2 regions of the Synechococcus sp. OH2 genome follow, and region 2 is predicted to be linked to the other one. Evidence: riboswitches for the same ligand, from Rfam matches in the RefSeq annotation. Region 2 holds a riboswitch; the other holds the start of a gene.
What was found. Region 2 has a riboswitch for cobalamin ahead of NW835_RS09540 (sirohydrochlorin chelatase). Riboswitches for the same ligand answer to the same signal wherever they lie in the genome.
Positions count from the first base shown of each region.

Region 1: another riboswitch for cobalamin. It lies ahead of metE (5-methyltetrahydropteroyltriglutamate--homocysteine S-methyltransferase); the one in region 2 lies ahead of NW835_RS09540 (sirohydrochlorin chelatase).

Region 1 covers NZ_JANSIR010000115.1:15,659-20,070, forward strand. Annotated here, with positions in the region: gene NW835_RS12190 (SaoD/DsrE family protein) at 1-247, opposite strand, end outside; gene NW835_RS12195 (dihydroorotase) at 625-1,947, opposite strand; tRNA gene NW835_RS12200 (tRNA-Arg) at 2,234-2,307, shown strand; cobalamin riboswitch at 2,346-2,551, shown strand; gene metE (5-methyltetrahydropteroyltriglutamate--homocysteine S-methyltransferase) at 2,980-4,412, shown strand, end outside.
Region 2 covers NZ_JANSIR010000095.1:227,153-231,564, forward strand. Annotated here, with positions in the region: gene NW835_RS09525 (ATP-binding protein) at 1-190, shown strand, start outside; gene NW835_RS09530 (hypothetical protein) at 422-994, shown strand; gene NW835_RS09535 (M20/M25/M40 family metallo-hydrolase) at 1,127-1,537, opposite strand; partial or broken gene NW835_RS09540 (sirohydrochlorin chelatase) at 1,602-1,955, opposite strand; cobalamin riboswitch at 1,985-2,121, opposite strand; gene NW835_RS09545 (heavy metal translocating P-type ATPase) at 2,164-4,412, opposite strand, start outside.

The DNA of each region.
Region 1 (4,412 bases), on a different contig from region 2:
CTTCCGCCAGGTTGCGCTCCAGGGCGCACATGTCACACATCATCAGCAAAATCTTTTGCGCTTCGGCAATCTTGGCCAGGCGCTCGCCAATGGGATCCCCCTGCCGCAAGACAAAGCAGTTGTCGTCAAAAAAGAACATGCCCATCACTTCCGCGCCGTGTACCCCCGCTTCTAGCTGCGGCAGGATCATCTGGCCCAGCTTGTAGGTGCCGCCGCGAGGAGTGATGAAGACGTAGGCAACTTTCATGGCCGCTCCTTAGGTGTTTTCCAACTTGATTATCATCGATTATCGCTTTCAAAGTAGCACAGCTTACTCAAAGGGCGTAAGACACTCCCCAAGCATTCCTCGCCACTATCCTCGCCCCCAGCCCCTCTCCCAGCCCTCACCCCCGGCCCCTCTCCCAGAGGGAGAGGGGAGTTAGAGCGGCGCGTTCGCGACAGCGTTGCGTAGCAATAACGACGTAACGAACCGTTTCATTGCTATTTGAAATGACTATAAGACTATAAACTGAGATGGGATCTGGAGCTCTGCTCCTCTTGCCTAGGCAGGGAGAAGCCGAAGCAGCTCAGTGTTCAACCGCCATCTTGAAAGGTTTGAAAGGTGCAACCTCGAAGGGGATCCCCCTAGCGCCGAAAGGTTAGTGCCTGGCCGCGCACCGAGGGATCCACCTGACCGTTTTGAAAGGCGATCTGCCCGCCCACAATTGTGAGCAGCGGCCAGCCCACCAGCTCCCAGCCCTCAAACGGGCTCCAGCCGCATTTGGTGAGCAGCTCTTCCCGGCGCACCGGCTGAGGCGTGTGGCGATCCACCAATACCAGATCGGCATCGTAGCCCACCTGCAGCCGCCCCTTGTTGGGGATCCCGTAGAGGCGGGCCGGCGCCTCGCACATCCACTGCACCACCTGGCGCAGGGTACAGCGGCCCTGCTGGGCTGCGGTCAGCATCAGGGGCAAGGCCGTCTCCACACCGGGCATGCCAGAGGGGGAGTGGGGGTAGGGCTGGGCCTTTTCGGCCAGGGTGTGGGGGGCATGGTCGGTGGCGATGCAATCAAGGATGCCGTCGTGTAGCCCCTGCCAGAGCTGGTTCAGGTTAGCCGGATCCCGCAGCGGCGGGTTCATCTGGACGAGGGATCCCAGGCGGGCGTAGTCGGCGGTGCTGAGCAGCAGGTGCTGAGGGGTGACCTCGGCGCTAACCCAGGCGGGTTTGTGCTGGCGCAGCAGCTCCACCTCCAGGCCGGTGGAGAGGTGCAAAATGTGCAGGCGGTGGCGGTAGCGGGTGGCCAAGTCCAAAGCCCGTTGCGAGGCAATCAGCGCGGCCTCTTCATCCTGAATCAGGGAGTGAACCGCCACATCTGTACGTCCGGCAAAGAGGGCCCGCCGGGCTTGAATCCGCGAGTGATCTTCAGCGTGGACGGCGATAACAAAATTGGGATCCGTCTCGGCAAAGATCCGCTCTAATGCCGCTTGGTCATCCACCAGCAAGGGGCCATGCATGGATCCCATGAAGATCTTGATGCCGCAAGCCCCTTGCACCGTTTGCAGCTCTTTGAGGTTATCGGCGGTGGCCCCGATGAAAAAGCCGTAGTTGACCACGCACTTGCTGGCGGCCCGGGCCAACTTGTCATCCAGCGTTGCCTGGTCGATCGTCAGCGGATCCGTATTGGGCATCTCCAGAAAGCTGGTTACCCCACCGCGAGCGCAGGCCCAGGATCCCGTCTGTAGGTCTTCTTTGTGCTCCCGGCCCGGCTCGCGAAAGTGAACCTGGGGGTCGATCACCCCCGGCATGAGGGTATGGCCCTCCGCGTCGATAACCCTAGCCACCCCTTCTGCCGAGAGACTCTGGCCGATTTGGGCAATGCGCCCCTCCCGCACCAGCACATCTCCCAGCCAGGGATCCCCTTCCGGCACCAATAGCTCCGCATTGCGGATCAGCAGACTGTCAGACAAAGCGCCCCCGAGACAACGCTAATTTCCCAGCCAGAATATTCAGAGTACTTTATCAAAATACCTTGGAAGTATCAAAATACCTTGGAAGACTGGCCGCCAATCCGGCACCTCACTTCCGACTCAGCGCTGTCGCGACAGCGCAAAAGGGCTTTGACTTGACATCCCCTCCACGGCTGCGGCTGGCTCCCAGGCAAAGGTCTAGACGGCTCTTTCTGGTAATCTAAGTTGGGGGGTCTAAGATCGGTAGGTGTTGCCCAGTTTCCCTTGCTCCATTCTCTCTTTGCCTGGGGCTGTAGCTCAGATGGATAGAGCAAGCGCCTCCTAAGCGCTAGGTCGGCGGTTCAAATCCGCCCAGTCCCGTCTAAGTGAGTAGCTACTAGCTCCTCCAAGCCGGTGGTAGGATGTAGTCTACTGCCGGTTCTGACGGGGATCAGCCGTCAGAGGCAACGGGGAAAGTGCAGTGAGAATCTGCCGCTGTCCCGCAGCTGTGAGCTGGTTTTGGATCGGGGATCCCTAGTTGTTGTTGCAAAAGCCCTTGACGACGCAAGCCAGCCCCTCCAAAACTGAGCAAGTCAGAATGCCCGCCGGCGGTTTTTCCCCAGTTCACCATATCTGCGAGGTACAGATATGCTTCCCATTTTGACGTTGGCCCGTTCCCGTCCCGAAGTTTTTTCATCGGCCTGCTTACGGATTTTCGACGCTCTTGGAGCGTAGGCACTAAGTCAAAAGCGCGGACAAGAGAGCTAAGCAGTTGGCTCAGGGGCGGCTAACTCTTGGAGGACGTTTTCTTGCTTTGGTTGTGCAAAAGAGTCCTCTAAGCACCCTCCTGTGCCGAGTGGGCCAGCCGATAGGTTGAGGAACGCCTTGACAGCTCCAGCAGGTTTCCTGGCCTAGAGAAAACCTTCTGCCGGGATCCCACCGATAGGCACGTCGGCGGCCATTTCTTGCTGCCTAGGTTGGATGACAACCGGCTGTACAAAGCCAACTGGCGGCAACCTCATTTACCGAATTCAGTTCAGGAGACAGTACCTTATGGCCATCGAAACCCAAACCCTCGGCTATGCCCGCATGGGCAAGCGCCGCGAGCTGAAGAAAGCGCTGGAAGCCTTTTGGAGCGGCACCCTGGAGGCGGAGGCCTTGTCAGCAACGCTCCAGGAGCTGGAGGCACAGGTCTGGGGGGTACAGCTTCAGGCTGGCATCGACCACATTGCAGTAGGAGATCAAACCCTCTACGACCATGTTTTGGACTGGGCCACCTGGCTGGGGCTGATTCCCTCCCGGTTTCAGAGCTTATCAGGCCTGGAGCGCTACTTTGCCATGGCGCGGGGACGGGAGGGCCTGCCCGCCTTGGAAATGACCAAGTGGTTCGACACCAACTACCACTACCTGGTGCCGGAAATTGAGGCCGACGCGATCCCTCAGGCCCATTTCGATGACTTCCTGGCCACAGTGCGGCGGGCGCAAGGGATCCTAGGAAACCGCACCAGCCCTGTCCTCCTCAGTCCGGTTACCCTTCTTGCTCTAAGCCAGCGCTCTGGCAAGTTGCGGGGAGATCTGGAGAAGCTGCTTCCTCTCTACGAGGAGCTGCTGCAGGAGCTGCAGCGACTGGGAATCCGGGAAGTGCAAGTCCATGAGCCCATCTTGGTGACGAGCGAAGGCGACAGTCTCCGGGAAGCGGTGGAGCAGACCTACCGCCGGCTGGCTCGGTTGGGGATCCCTGTCCACTTGGTTACCTACTTTGACGACTTGGGGGAGACTTACCCCTGGGTGGTGGAGCTGCCGCTAGCCGGCCTCAGCCTCGACTTCACCCGCGGCCACAACCTGGAACTGGTCAGAGCCCACGGCTTCCCCGCCGATAAGATCCTAGGGGCGGGGGTAGTGGACGGGCGCAACGTCTGGCAGATCCAGCCCAAGGCCGTTCTGGCCACTCTGCAAGAGCTGCAAGCCCTAGCCCCCAACCTGCGGGTGCAGCCTTCTTGCTCGCTCCAGTTTGTGCCCCACGACGCTGCTCTGGAAACCCACCTGCCAGAGCCTTTGCGGAATGTTCTCAGCTTTGCCGAGCAGAAGCTGGCCGAAGTGGTTCTGCTCGCTCGCACCCTCAACGGCGAAGACACCGCTGCCCAGCAGAACAAGCTGGAACAGCAGTGGCAGGCCTTCCAGGACTTCAATCCCCCCAACCTTGCGGTGCGCCAGGCCTTGGCCAACCTGACGGCGCAGGACTTCCAGCGCTCCCTTCCCTACGAGCAGCGTATAGGCCGGCAGGTCAAGCTGCCACCGCTGCCCACTACCACCATCGGTTCTTTTCCCCAAACCCCTGAAGTCCGGCAGTGGCGGGTCAAGTACAAAAAGGGCGAGATCTCCCAGGCCGAATACGAGGCCGCTATCGACGCCGAAATTGCCAGGTGCATCCGCATTCAAGAAGAAATTGGCCTGGATGTGCTGGTGCATGGCGAGTTCGAGCGCAC
Region 2 (4,412 bases):
GTGTGTCAATACCCCTGTTCTGTGTAAAGTGCGGCAGCGCTACACCCAGCATGGTGGCGAAACCCTAGATATCCTCGGCTTGTGGCAAAATCACTTTCAGGCGCATCGCCAACGGGATCGCCTGGCCCAATCTGCTCCCCTTAAGCCACGTCCTCAGCCTCAAGTGGTTGAGGGATTGAGTATTGACTAGAGATCCTCAAAAGCTGAGGTCAACCAGCAGCCGAGCATCCTGTCTATAAATGTTGAGTCAAAAAATCCATGCAGTTTAGAACGGTTCATGACCGTCCCTTGTAGGTTGCGACACTTCCCAAGTGCTCCGGGATCCCAAGCTTTTCTGCTCAGGAGAGATGAGCATTGCAGCTCAAAAAAAAGTTTCACGACCATTTGGAACGCTAGTTTGCTGCCAGCGGAGAAGAAAGTTGTGGTGAGGAAACAAGCTCTTTGGCGAAGTTGGGTGGGCATTGCCGCTGTGGCTCTACTGGGATCCGGCCCTGCCTATGCCCAGTTGCGGCTGATTCCTGAGGCGGCGCGGCAGGTCTACGCGGCCTTGCCAGATTTGCCGCTGGAAAATGGCTATACCCCCGTGAACCCCAATGACGGCGGCCCCGCGCCCGAGGAAGATACCTTGGTGCGGCGGATGATGGTCTACCACCTGCAGGTGGTCGGTCGCTCTCCTACCGACCGCTTTGACTGGCAACTGACGCTAGCGGACTATTTGGACGCCAATGAGCCGATAGTTGCCCAGCGCTACCCGGGTGCCGAGCGCCTGACGGTTAACCCCTATGCCCAAGACAAGGCAGCCGTGCAAGCCCTGACCCGGCAACAGCGACAGGCCCTGCTGCGGGCCATTCTGCTGGCCTTCGGCGGGGATCCCGATCCCAAGCCCCTGTACATTCCCACCGCCTTGAACCCTGTCCCTGCCCCGCCCACCCCAGAACCGCTGCAACGCTTGCCGATCCCCGGCGCTGGATCCGCCGACCTACTCCGGCCCTAGAGGCGACCCCTCTCCCTGAGGCCCTCACCCCCGGCCCCTCTCCCTCAGGGAGAGGGGAGCTAGGACTTGACGTAGCGAGCGGCTTCGTCAGTTATATTCCAGTGGCCATAGCTTTTCTGGGAAGTGCTCCCCTCAGCCCAAAGTCTTTCCGGTGTAGTTTTCAATGCAGCGCAAGAACAGCTCCACGCCAATGCCGAGAGCAGCTTCATCAAAGTCAAAGCGGGGATGGTGATGGGGATAATCTAGTCCTTTGGCAGGGTTGGCGGATCCCAGGAAAAAGTAGCAGCCGGGCACCTCGTTGAGGAAAAACGAGACATCTTCCCCGCCCAGGGTCATCTCAGGAACGATCGCGGCTTCTGAACCAAACACCTGGCGGGCGGCTTGTTCTACCAGGGCTGCTATGGCAGGGTCATTGTGAACCGCCGGATAGCCCCGCTCGTACTGGAACTCGTAGGTGGCCCCGTAGGCTTGGCAAATGCCGGCCACGATTTCTTCAATACGCCTTGCCAGCAAATCCCGCACTTCCGGCTGAAAGCTGCGCACGGTGCCCCAAATCTCTGCCCTGGGAGCGATGACGTTGAAAGTATCGCCGGCCCGGAAGCGGCCCCCCGTAGTGGATGCGCAACTGCGGGTGGAGGGCCTGCAGGCGATCCAGCTCCACGGTCACGTCGAACTTGTTGTGGCGCGCCCCAAACAACAACAGCGGCAGAGCCACGATCTCCTGCCACCCTTGGGCCAAGCATTGTTCCACCCCCTGGGCGATGCTCGGCTGCGCCAGCTCCAAAAAACAAGGGATCACCGGCCGCTGGGGGGTGAGGGATTGGTACGCTTGGGCCAACTCCAGAAAGGCTTGCTGCCCCTCCGGGTCGCGGGATCCATGGCCGATGAGCAAGAGGGGCAATGGAGGAGAAGGAAACTGCCCAACCGCAAGGGGAGGGGAAACAGGGAGGGTATTCAACACAAAAAACTCCGTTCCTTGTGAATCGCAAGGGGTACAGGACAAGGGCAGGTGGGTGTTCTGGCTGAGGGAGGGATCCCATCACAGTTGCGTCACAGTGGCGGATTTGCACCGCGCTTTCCCCAATCTGCCCGAGCCTCTTAGGTTAGCTTGCCGCTTGCTCTTCACCAAGCCCCCCTGGGGGGATAGCCCCGGCCCCCTACCTTGATCCCTAGCTCCCCTCTCCCTCAGGGAGAGGGGCTGGGGGTGAGGGCCGAAAATGCCGCAGCCGCAGGGCGTTAGCCACTACAGAAACAGAGCTCAAGGCCATGGCCGCCCCCGCCAGCATGGGGTTGAGCAACCAGCCGGTGAAGGGGTAGAGCGCCCCGGCGGCAATCGGGATCCCGAGGGTGTTGTAGATAAAGGCGAAGAAGAGATTTTGGCGGATGTTGGCAAGAGTGGCGCGGCTGAGTTGAATGGCGGTGACCACGCCCCGCAAATCGCCGGCTATTAGGGTAATGTCGCTGGCAGCTATGGCCACATCGGTGCCCGTCCCGATGGCGATCCCCACATCGGCTTCTGCCAGTGCCGGCGCATCGTTGATGCCATCTCCCACCATCGCTACCGGGTGTCGGGGCCGTCTGAGCTGGCGAATGTAGGCTGCCTTTTGCTCGGGACGGACTTGGGCGATCACCCGGCGAATGCCTGCCTGCCGAGCAATGGCCTGAGCGGTGGTGGGGTTATCCCCGGTCAGCAGAATCACCTCCAGGCCCATCTCCTGCAGCTGGCGCACCGCGGCGGGGGAGGTGGGTTTGATCGGGTCGGCAATGGCCAACAGCCCCACCAGACGATGGGATTGCGCCACGCCGATCACCGTTTTGCCTTGGCTTTCCCAGGTCTGAACCCGCTCCGACCAAGAGGGATCCCACGGGATCCCTATCGCCTGCAGCCAGCTCAGCCGACCGATGCGCACCTGCTGCCCCTCCACCCAGGCTTCTGCCCCCTCGCCCACTTTTGCCTGAAAGTGCTGGGCCGACGGGATTGAGATGCCTTCGGCTTTGGCTTTTTGCACCACCGCCTGGGCCAGCGGATGTTCCGAGTATTGTTCCACTGCTGCTGCCAGGCGCAACAGGGCTAGGGGAGAAGAGCCTGGCGTCCAGATATCGGTGACGCTGGGACGGCCCTCGGTGAGGGTGCCGGTTTTGTCCAAGACCACCGTGCGCAAGCGGTGGGCCAATTCCAGGCTATCGGCGCTTTTTACCAGGATCCCCAATTCCGCCCCCCGCCCCGTCGCCACCATGATCGAGGTGGGGGTGGCCAACCCCAGCGCACAAGGGCAGGCGATGATCAGCACCCCAATGGTGTTCACTAAGGCCAGCGTTGGATTGCCCGCCAGCCCCCACCAGAGGACAAAAGTTAGAATGGCTACCCCGATCACCGCCGGCACAAACCAGGAGGTCACCCGATCCGCCACTTGCTGAATGGGGGCCTTGGATCCCTGGGCCTCCCGCACCAGGCGCACGATCTGGGCCAGAAGCGTATCTTTGCCCACCCGCCGCGCTTCCATCACAAAGCTCCCCGTCTGGTTGAGGGTGGCCCCGATCACCTCATCTCCTGCCGACTTACTCACCGGCAGGCTCTCGCCAGTCACCATCGACTCGTCCAGGCTGGAGGATCCCTCTAGAATGACCCCATCCACCGGCACCTTCTCACCAGGGCGCACCCGGATCCGATCCCCCACCTGCACCGCCGCAATCGGGATATCCTGCTCCACCCCATCGCGGATGACCCTTGCCGTTTTCGGCTGCAACCCCATCAGCTTGCGAATGGCTTCGGAGGTTTGCCCTTTGGCCCGCTGCTCCATCCACTTGCCCACCAGCACCAGGGTGACGACCACCGCCGCCACTTCGTAATACACATCCGGGTGCAGGCCCTGGCGATGAAAGAAGTCGGGGAAAGTCGTCGCTAAAAGGGAGTAGAAAAAAGCAGCGCTCGTTCCCAAAGCTACCAAGGTATTCATGTCCGCCGAGCGCCGTTGCCAAGCCACCCAGGCGCCACGATAAAAGTGCTGGCCCACCCAAAACTGCACCGGCGCCGTCAGCAGCAACTGCAACCACGGATCCTGCAGCCAGGGGGGCAGGCCGGGGATCTCCCGTCCCAGCATCATCGGCAGGGATCCGATCAGCAGCACCGTGCTGAGGCCCACTCCTATCGCCACCTTCAGCTTCAATTCCCGTTCCGCCACCCATTGGGCGATCCGTTCTGTGTCGTCCGGATCCGACTGTTGCCAATCGTCTTCGACCAAGCACGCCCGATACCCCGCCTGCTCCACCACCCGGATCAACGCTTGGGGATTCACCAGCCGGGGATCCCCACGGACGATGGCCTGCTCGCTGGCAAAGTTGACCGTTTGGGCTGTAACGCCCCGCACGCGACTCAGGGCCTGTTCAATGCCGGCAGCGCAGGAGGCACAGCTCATAC